2 regions of the Spartinivicinus marinus genome follow, and region 2 is predicted to be linked to the other one. Evidence: predicted binding sites of a transcription regulator. Region 2 holds the regulator's gene; the other holds the start of a gene.
What was found. Region 2 encodes sigma-54, which starts transcription at its own class of promoters, with help from an activator protein. Its sites were predicted from a motif close to TGGCACNNNNNTTGCTNT; they were not measured.
Positions count from the first base shown of each region.

Region 1: a site for sigma-54 is predicted at 2,545-2,562, ahead of flgB (flagellar basal body rod protein FlgB). Genes of this name have one in related genera too.

Region 1 is NZ_JAPJZK010000001.1:6,212,859-6,218,102, reverse strand. It holds gene OQE68_RS27345 (tRNA(Met) cytidine acetyltransferase TmcA) at 1-537, shown strand, start outside; gene OQE68_RS27340 (hypothetical protein) at 626-1,015, shown strand; partial or broken gene OQE68_RS30690 (methyl-accepting chemotaxis protein) at 1,197-1,928, shown strand; gene OQE68_RS31140 (CZB domain-containing protein) at 1,908-2,312, shown strand; gene flgB (flagellar basal body rod protein FlgB) at 2,616-3,023, shown strand; gene flgC (flagellar basal body rod protein FlgC) at 3,026-3,472, shown strand; gene OQE68_RS27315 (flagellar hook assembly protein FlgD) at 3,541-4,239, shown strand; gene OQE68_RS27310 (flagellar hook-basal body complex protein) at 4,411-5,244, shown strand, end outside.
Region 2 is NZ_JAPJZK010000001.1:1,231,189-1,236,432, forward strand. It holds gene lptA (lipopolysaccharide transport periplasmic protein LptA) at 1-465, shown strand, start outside; gene lptB (LPS export ABC transporter ATP-binding protein) at 472-1,197, shown strand; gene OQE68_RS05810 (RNA polymerase factor sigma-54) at 1,453-2,973, shown strand; gene hpf (ribosome hibernation-promoting factor, HPF/YfiA family) at 3,156-3,464, shown strand; gene ptsN (PTS IIA-like nitrogen regulatory protein PtsN) at 3,488-3,949, shown strand; gene rapZ (RNase adapter RapZ) at 4,108-4,959, shown strand; gene OQE68_RS05830 (HPr family phosphocarrier protein) at 4,965-5,234, shown strand.

The sequences.
Region 1 (5,244 bases), 5.0 Mb from region 2:
TATGGTGTTACATTACAGTTGCAGGGTTTTTGGCAGTCATTAGGTTTTTTACCACTCAGATTGGGTATTACTAGGGAAGTGAGCAGTGGCTGTTATGCCTTAATAATGGCAAAACCTGTTTCGGTTGAAGCGACGAAACAAGTGCTTGAAATGAGTTCTCGGTTTCACCATCATTTTATTTCACAATTAGCTGAGTTGTGGCCAGGCTTGGATGATAAAATCGTGACTGCCATTTTAAGTAGTCATCAACAGAATAACATAGAACTATCAGAGCAAGATCAACAAGATGTGTATGCATTTGGTTTTGGTAATCGGCAATATGAAACTTGTATTGTGCCGTTAAGAAATTGGCTGCAAGTGCAAATTCAACAGCATCCTAAACAATGGTTGCAGTTGACAGAGTCAGAACAACATTTATGGATAAAAAAAGTAATGCAGCAATATAGCTGGGAGCGCTTACGGAATTTAACTGGATTAGCCAAACAGCCTCTGATTAAACAAATGCGGCAGGTAGTACAAAAACTAACGTTAAGATAACTTACGTCCCATTCAAAGTGGAGAAAATCACTAAACTGGTTTAACTTGTATGTAGCAAATCATTTCCATACACAGGGTGGAGAGCTCAATGCCGATCAATGGTATAGGTGGCTTTTCTCAATTGCCGATACAACTACCGGTGGTGAGTCGTACACCTGATCAAGCCAATACGAATAATAGCTTAGTTAATGGTGAGCTAGATCGAAGCCCTTCAACTCTCAATGCTAATCCAGCGTCTAACCATACCACGACTGAAATAGCCTCTACTCAGGTGGTACCTGCTAATCGTGAAGCAACTGCTACCCAGCTACAATCAACAGCTAATCAGCAAAATAGGCAAAGTCAGGCCCTAATACCAGCAGATAGACCTAACAATAATATTGCTATTACTGAACAACAACAGCAATTATTGCAACGCTTTCAGCAGTCATCGCTACCCGTTGATAATACGTCCAGATTGATTGATGAAAGAGTGTAAACAGCAGAAGTGAGCAGGATAGGTATTTCTTTAGGTGGAAGCTGATTAGCTTAAGAAATTTAATCGCCATAATTTAATAGCCATAAATAGTTAACAAAAGCGACAATTACCTTCTATGCTTCACTATTAAGAAAGGTTTCAGTCTCTTTAGATTATTTCAGTTTTAAACAAAGGCTCTGTTATGTTTGGATCTAATAAATATAAGCAGCAGTGTTTTAATTTGGAGCAAGAAAATAAACAGCTACGAGATAAGGTTGCTGAGTTGGAAAAAAACGTTTACGAGGCTGAGCATGGTAAAGATGATTTAATAAGGGAAGCGAAAGGTGGTGCAGAAAATCTTAAGCAATTAATTAATACCTTTTTCTATGGCGAGCAAATGATTCAAAACATTCGAGAAGGGCTAGCCAGTGCTGCACAGCAGTTACAGGGTGAAAAAGGCAACCTAATGGATGCAGATGAATTATTTATCAATACAGGTAAATTACTCGAGGCATTAAGTAATCGTGTCAATGGTATTAGTGAAGTTGCAACCGACAGTGCTGACAGTGTCCAGAATCTAGAAAAAGTCGCCTCACAAATCACCCAGTTTGTTGGCGTCATCCGTGATATTTCTGAGCAAACCAACTTGTTGGCGTTAAATGCTGCCATCGAGGCTGCCCGTGCTGGGGAAACCGGTAGGGGATTTGCGGTGGTGGCAGATGAGGTCCGTAACTTAGCTCAAAAGGCAGGAGAAGCGAGCGATGAAATTTCCACATTAGTGGATACAGTGGTGCAAGGTACTCAAGTTAGCACATCTCAAATTCAAAAAATGGTAGAAGCGACAACAGCAGTGAACCAGGAAACCGCTGACATAGGTAATACTGTGAATGAAGTGTTGAATATGTCCCGGCAAATGCAAGGTATTATCGAGGAATCAGCCAACACCAGTTTTGTTCAAACCATGAAGCTAGATCATGTTGCATGGAAAGTATCTATTTATCGTCATTTAATTCATCAGTTGCCTGTGCAGGAAGGGGCAATACCTGACCATGCCCATTGTCGGCTGGGTGATTGGTATTATCATGGTGAGGGTAAGCATTATCAAAACTTAATGGCTTATCGTCACTTGGAAGAACCACATAAGATGTTGCATGTCAGTGGTATTCAGGCAATTGAGGCACAATTAGCAGGTAAGCATAGAGAAGTGTTAAAACATTTAGAGTCAATGGAATCTGCCAGTGTTAAAGTCGTCGATTGTTTAAGTGATCTGGAATCAGCAATGCGTTCATCGGATGACAACCACGGTTTTCATCATTAAGCGATAACTTCCTCTTAAAACAGTAAAACAGTAATCACTCTATTTCGTAAACAACAGTAGTGGTCTGCTACTGTTGTTGTCCATTTAGTGCTACAGCTTTTTCTTTTGGTTCATGCTCAGGTTACCAATAGGGCTAACCCGAATAATTCAGGCTAATGTAGTGTGGCACGAGATTGCCGGATTGCCTCCTGGCATTGTTATCTAAGTTGTTGTATTTATTATTATTTATTTCTGGCATAGGCATTGCTCTGAAATTGTCAATAACAATGACTGCCTCCTATCTAGCAAGTGGTAATTGAGCAAATGGCTATTAATTTTGATCAGGCATTAGGGATTCATCCTCAAGCATTATTATTAAGAGGAAAGCGGGCAGAGTTATTGGCTGATAATTTAGTTAATAGCGATACCCCTGGTTTTAAAGCCCGTGATATTGATTTTAAACAGGTATTGAATCGGGTTAATGAGGCACAACAATCTGGCAATAAATTGCCGTTGCAGCAAACGCATCAAGACCATTTAGTCGGCTTATCGCAGAAACAGGATGCAGATTTGTTATATCGTATTCCAATTCAGCCTGCCATTGATGGTAATACAGTTGATACCCAACAGGAGTATGCCATTTATGCTCGGAATGCAATGGATTATCAAAGTAGCTTTGAGTTTTTAAACAGCAAGTTTAAAGGTTTAATCAAAGCAATTAAGGGGCAATAACAATGGCTTTAGTCAATGTGTTTAATATTTCTGGGTCGGGGATGTCGGCCCAGTCGGTTCGACTGAATACAGTGGCTAGCAATATTGCTAATGCTGAAACAGCGAGCAGTAGTATTGATAAAACCTATCGCGCTCGGTACCCCGTATTTACTGCTATCAGTCCAGCACAACAGGATCTCTCTTTTAATCAGTTTTTGCATGAACAACAACCGCAACCTGAAAAAGGGGTTATGGTAAAAGCCATTGTGGAAAGTAAAGCGCCTTTACAAAGGCGTTATGAACCGGATCACCCGATGGCAAATAATGAAGGATATGTTTTTTACCCAAATATTAATGTGGTAGAGCAAATGACCGATATGATTTCAGCCTCTCGCTCATTTCAAACGAATGTGGAAATTATGAATACGGCAAAAACAATGCTACAGAAAGTGCTGACATTAGGGCAGTAAGGGTAGCAATAGTCAATTGCTGGTATGCATTGTACTTTTGTTGATTGAAGGTTCTGTGAGGTGTTCCAATGAGCACGCCAATAACAAATAATAGTAACACTAATGCGACTAATGCAGTTATAGAAAAATATAAACTGCAGCAACCGAAGCAAAATGATGCCAATACGGAGTTAGGTAAGAATCAGTTTTTAGAGTTGATGATTACCCAAATGAAGCATCAGGATCCATTGAATCCACAAAAAAATGAAGAGTTTGTTGCCCAACTGGCTCAATTCAGTTCGGTTGAAGGGATAACAAATCTGAATCAAACCGTTGAGTCAATGGCGAGTGCATTTAACTCCAGCCAGGCATTGCAGGCCTCAGCATTAGTGGGACGAAAAGTATTGGTACCCACCTCCTTCAGTGATTTGGAAGCGGGAGGAAAAGTAGTTGGGGTGATTGATATACCACAACCGATTAATAATTTATTCGTTGAAATATACAGCAGTAGTAGTAATCAGCCCATAAAACAAATGAATTTAGGTAAGCAGCTGGCAGGTGAGCTAGATATTAGCTGGGATGGAAAAGATAATAATAACCAAGCTCAGCCTGCAGGAAAATACCGCTTTAAAGCGTATACCCAGATTGATGGAAAACAAGTGCCACTAAATACCTTGTTAGGAGCGAATGTTAATAGTGTTACCTTGGGTGGCTTAAATAATGTGCTATTAAATGTTGAAGGAGTACAAGGAGAGGTGAGACTCAATGAAGTGAAACGGATTCAATAACAATTATTAGAGGTGTCCTCATTTATTAGGTAAAAACCAGAGCTTCATGAATATACCCGCAGTGTACGGTATAGCAATCAATGTAGTACAGCAAGTGTAGTATCTATTTCAGGGAAGTATCTCATTTGAGATCATACCTGTAGCAGTCAGTTATGCTGAGAGGATAGTCGTATGGGATTTAATACTGGCTTAAGCGGTTTAAAAGCAGCCACGATTGATTTGGATGCAATAGGCAATAACATAGCAAATGGGAGTACAATTGGTTTTAAAAACTCAAGGGCTGAGTTTCATGATTTATTTTCACGTTCGTTTGGTGGTAGTGCCAGTCAAGCGGGCAATGGTGTTATTGTACAAGCGGTTGCACAGCAGTTTAGCCAGGGTAACCTTAAACCTACTGAGCGTAACTTAGACTTATCAATCAATGGCACTGGTTTTTTTATTACGCGGGCGTCTGATGGTGTCAATTACACACGACAAGGCATTTTTGGCGTTAATAGAGATGGGCAGATCGTAACCAATACGGGTGATTTTTTACAAGGATTTATTGCTGATGCAACTGGAGCCATTGTGCCTGGGGTGTTGTCAGATTTACAAGTCGGTGAACAATTTCAAGACCCGCGGTTAACCAGTAATGTTGACATTAGTTTTAATGTTGATTCGAGAGAAACAGTATTAGCCACGCGAGGCAGTTCCTCACAGGCCAATGCTGTGCTTATTGCCAATGCCCAAGCAGGTATTAATAACGGCTATACGGCAGGTAGTTTTCTTTTACAAAATGTGTCGCAAACCCCGGCAACTACTTTGGCGACTTTAGCGGTGCCAAGTGTAGCGAATTTATCTGCTGGGGCGATTGCCGCTGAGATTGCACAATTAGGCTCTAATAATGGGATAATCAGTGCTAGTGCAAATGCCAGAGCAAAAGTCGATGTGACCACTTTGCCGTTAGGGGGGGCTGCTGTAGCAGGATCATCACTTAGTATCAATGGTCAGGCAGTGAGTTTAACC
Region 2 (5,244 bases):
GGGCTTAGCCTGTTAAGCTGGGCACTTCCCAATGACAAAGACAAGCCCATCAATATTAAAGCCAAAAGTGCTGATATTGATGATAAGTCTGGTGTATACATTTACACCGGCAATGTCATTATTACCCAAGGTACAATTCAAATAAGAGGTGATAAAGTCACTCTTTATTCAGACAGTAATGGCATTAACAAAATTGTTGCAGTAGGTCGTCCTGCTCACTACCGGGAAAAGCCAGCAGAAAACAAAGAACTCATTAAAGCTTATGGCCGCACGATCAAATACTACGCTACCAATGAAAAAGTAGAAGTAATCACTAATGCCAAACTATTCCAAGAAGGAAATACCTTTACTGGCAGCCAAATAGACTACTTTGCCAAAACCCAGAAAGTGAATGCCAAAGGCGGTAAAACCAATGAAAGCCGCGTTGAAATGGTACTGCAACCCCGTAGCAAAAAGAAACAATAGTCGTATATGAGTATATTGAAAGCTGAGCACCTTGCCAAAAGTTATAAAGGCCGTGCTGTTGTAAAAGATGTATCCTTGCAAATTAAAAGTGGTCAGGTAGTTGGCCTACTAGGCCCTAATGGTGCGGGAAAAACCACATGCTTCTACATGATAGTTGGTTTAGTCCAATCAGATCATGGCAGCGTCTGGATTGATGAACAAGATATCACTCACTTCCCCATGCATGGACGAGCCCAAGCAGGTATTGGCTACTTACCACAAGAAGCCTCTGTTTTTCGTAAGTTAACTGTTACTGAAAACATACTGGCTATCTTAGAAACCCGTAAAGAGCTCAATCGGAAGCAACGCCAAGAAAAACTTAACTCACTACTTGAAGAGTTCAATATCACCCATATAAAAGACAGTAAGGGTATGAGTTTATCTGGTGGAGAGCGCCGCCGGGTAGAAATTGCCAGAGCCTTAGCAACTGAGCCTTCTTTCATCCTACTTGATGAGCCTTTTGCTGGGGTTGACCCAATTTCGGTGAAAGACATTAAAGATATTGTCTGGCACCTGAAAGACCGTGGTATTGGTGTACTGATTACTGATCACCATGTTCGAGAAACACTTGATATTTGCGAGAATGCATACATAGTTAGTGAGGGACACATTATCGCAGAGGGTGATGCCCAAACGGTAATGACCAACCAACAAGTCAAAGAAGTGTACCTCGGACACGACTTTAAAATATAAGACAACTGGCAAGGATACTCATATAATTTTGAGTAGTTCAGTTAAAAAGCCAGTACAAGAAACAACAATAGCAATACTGTAAACAACTGAAATAAACACACAATTGAAATCAATAAATCAATAATAGGTGCAATGGAAACATTCAGTCGCTTGTTCAGCAGCAACTCAGGTAACCGCTTTTGAATTCACTTCCATTGTTGTTGACTTTGCCAAATCAAAACAGGCACGATTGCACTATAAGGTAATTGTTTAGCAATGAAGCCATCCCTGGTTTTGAAAATTGGCCAGCAGCTGACGATGACACCGCAGCTGCAGCAAGCCATAAAATTACTCCAACTATCCACATTGGATTTACAGCAAGAAGTTCAACAGGCGCTTGAATCCAACCCAATGCTTGAGCTGACTGATGAGTCTGATAACAACTCATCAACAAACAGTGATGACAACGATCCTCAGCAGCTCAACAGTTCGGGCCTAAATGGTTCGGACTCCACCAAAAGCCAAGACGACAGCAGTACATCAGAAAGCAGTCATGATGGCTCAGAAGAAACCAGCTGGTCAGAAGAAATTCCCAATGATCTTCCCGTTGATAGCGCCTGGGATGATATCTACCAGACATCTTCAGCCCCTATCAGCTCAGCTCCAGCAGATGATGACGAGTATGACTTCAGCAACCGCAATGGCACCACTGAATCCTTACATAGTCATTTGGATTGGCAGCTTAATTTAACCCCCATGTCAGATAATGACCGTTTGGTAGCAATTGCTATCATTGATGCAATCAATAATGATGGTTATCTCAGTTGTAGCACTGAAGAGATTTGGGAAGGCTTAGATCCAGAATTAGAAATGTCCCTAGAGGAAGTGGAGATAGTCTTAAGGCGCCTCCAACACTTTGATCCCGTTGGTGTTGCTGCAAGAAGCTTGCAGGAATGCTTACAGATTCAGCTATCACACTTACCTGAAGATACTCCTTTTCTTGATAACGCCAGATTGATTGTAGCCAAATACTTAGGTTTGTTGGGTCATCATGACTACAATCAGCTTATGCGTCGTACTAAGCTTAAAGAAGAAGAACTAGCCGAAAGCATTAAATTGATTCAAGCTCTTAACCCAAAACCTGGAGCCGATATCCAGTCATCCGAAACAGAATATGTGATTCCTGATGTATTTGTCAGAAAGCATAATGACCGCTGGTTGGTAGAGCTCAACGCCGAAGCGACGCCGAAGCTGCGCATTAATAACAACTATGCATCACTGGTTAAGCGAGCTGATAGCAGTTCAGATAACACTTACCTGAAAAACCACTTGCAAGAAGCCCGTTGGTTTTTAAAAAGCTTACAAAGCCGCAATGAAACGCTAATGAAAGTTGCGACTCGCATTGTTGAGCATCAGCGAGGTTTTTTAGAGTATGGCGAAGAGGCAATGAAGCCACTAGTCCTTCACGATATCGCTGAAGCAGTCGGTATGCATGAATCTACTATCTCCCGGGTGACTACCCAAAAATTCATGCATACACCACGAGGTATCTTTGAGCTGAAATATTTTTTCTCGAGCCATGTTAGTACTTCATCAGGAGGGGAGTGCTCATCTACGGCTATCCGAGCTATTATTAAAAAATTAGTATCAGTGGAGAACCCTAAAAAACCATTAAGTGACAGCAAAATTGCAAGCTTACTGGAAGAGCAAGGCATCAAAGTGGCAAGACGAACAATTGCCAAGTATCGTGAGTCTCTATCCATCCCGCCTTCTAATGAACGAAAGCGGCTGGTATAAAGTAGATGCATGTGTAAAGGTATAAACAGATTAGCGCTTAACTATGCGTTATATTGACTAGCAACAAGCAATACCAAATCTGCTGGCATTACACTCAGTTCAGTAATGAAGCAGTTGACAATCAGCCTTACAATTCAGTAAAGCTGGTTAACAACCATTAAGTCCTATTAGGAGGTCGTTGCATGCAAGTTAACATCAGTGGTCATCATGTAGAAGTGACTGATGCGTTGCGCCAATATGTCATCAAAAAACTCGATCGCATTGAAAACCATTTTGATAGCATTACTAACGTGCAAATCACCCTAAGTGTTGAGAAACTCCGTCAAAAAGCAGAAGCCAACTTGCACGTAAGGGGTGCTGATATTGCCGCCACAGCAGAATCTGAAGATATGTATGCAGCAATTGACTTACTTAGTGATAAACTAGCCCGACAGCTAAGCAAGCACAAAGAGAAAACCCTGGATCGACTTCAGGGAGCCAGTATTCGTTAAAGTAGTTTATTTATTTAAAAAGCATGAAAATAGAACAATTCCTTCTCCCACAATGCACCCTTACCGGGGTGCAAGGGGGGAGTAAAAAACGTGTTTTACAGCTTATTGCCAACCTATTAGCCGAGTATTCCAGTAATATTGATGCTAACGAGCTATTTGATAACTTAATCAATCGGGAACGGTTAGGTAGCACAGGCTTTGGGAATGGGATTGCCATTCCCCATTGTCGCCTTGAAAGCTGCCACAAACCATTTGCCTGCCTGCTTAAACTGGAAGAAGGCATCGACTTTGATGCAATAGACGGGCACCCTGTGGACGTTATTTTTGCTCTGGTTGTTCCTGCCGAAGCCACTAACGAGCACCTCGCCATCTTACAAGAACTTGCCACTCGATTTGAAAACTCAAGCTACCGCAATAACTTGCGCCAAGCAGACACTAATCCAGACTTATTTGATATAGCAATCCAAAGCGTTCCTACTGCATAAATTTATCGTCGCCAGCCTTTAATAATTAAGTTCGTGTGCAAGAGAGCTTTCTTATGATATTCGCTTAAATAGCTTCTCTGGCGGCTATTATTTAATTAACTGCCGTATATCATTTAAACTCTGTTATAGTAAGAATTTACAAAACACTCTGCGTATATATGAAGTTAATAATAATCAGTGGCCGTTCAGGCTCAGGTAAAAGTACAGGCTTACATGTACTGGAAGACCAAGGCTATTATTGTATTGATAATATGCCTGCTGGCTTACTTCCTGCTTTTGTTGATGAAATGGAAAAAGAGCCACTTTATGATAAGGCTGCTATTAGTATTGACGCACGAAATTTTTCTCAGGATTTAAGACGCTTTCCATCCATCATGAATGCGCTGAGAGAGCAAAAAATCGAAGCTGAAATCATTTACCTTGATGCAGAACATGCCACTCTACTCAAACGCTTCAGCGAAACTCGACGTAAACACCCACTATCCAGCCAACAATGCTCACTAGATGAAGCGATAAAAAAAGAAAAAGAAGTGCTAGAGCCCATTGCTCGACTGGCCGATCTAACCATCGACACTAGCCAACTTTCTCTTCATGAGTTACGGGACACCATAAGTAAACGCGTTGCTCGCAAGCAACATAGCAGCATGGCACTGCTATTTCAGTCATTTGGTTTTAAAAAAGGAATCCCCATTGATGCTGACTATGTGTTTGATGTACGCTGTTTGCCAAACCCCTACTGGGTCACCCATTTACGGCAATATTCAGGGCTAGACGAGCCTGTAAAAGAGTTTTTAGGTTCTCAACAACAAGTGCTGGATATGTTTGATGACATCAAACGCTTCGTAGAACGTTGGCTGCCATGCTTTGAAGCAAATAATAGAAGTTATATTACCATTGCCCTTGGGTGTACGGGTGGTCACCATCGTTCGGTCTATATCAGTGAGAAGCTCGCTACTTACTTTCGTGAAAAGTGGCCAAATGTTCAAGTACGTCATCGAGAATTGCCTTAGGCTCCATGATTCAAGAAAAAGTCACAATCATCAATAAGCTCGGCTTACATGCCCGTGCTGCAGCAAAATTTGTTTCAACCGCTGCTGCTTTTGGCAGTTCCATCAAACTGGGCAAAGATGGAAAAATGGTAGACGGCAAAAGCATTATGTCAGTGATGATGTTAGCAGCCAGCAAAGGAACAGTCTTAGATATTGAAGTTGATGGCGAAGATGAAAAAAGAGCCTTCGAGGCCATTACTCAACTAATAAATAATTATTTTGATGAAGGTGAATAGGTTTTTCACT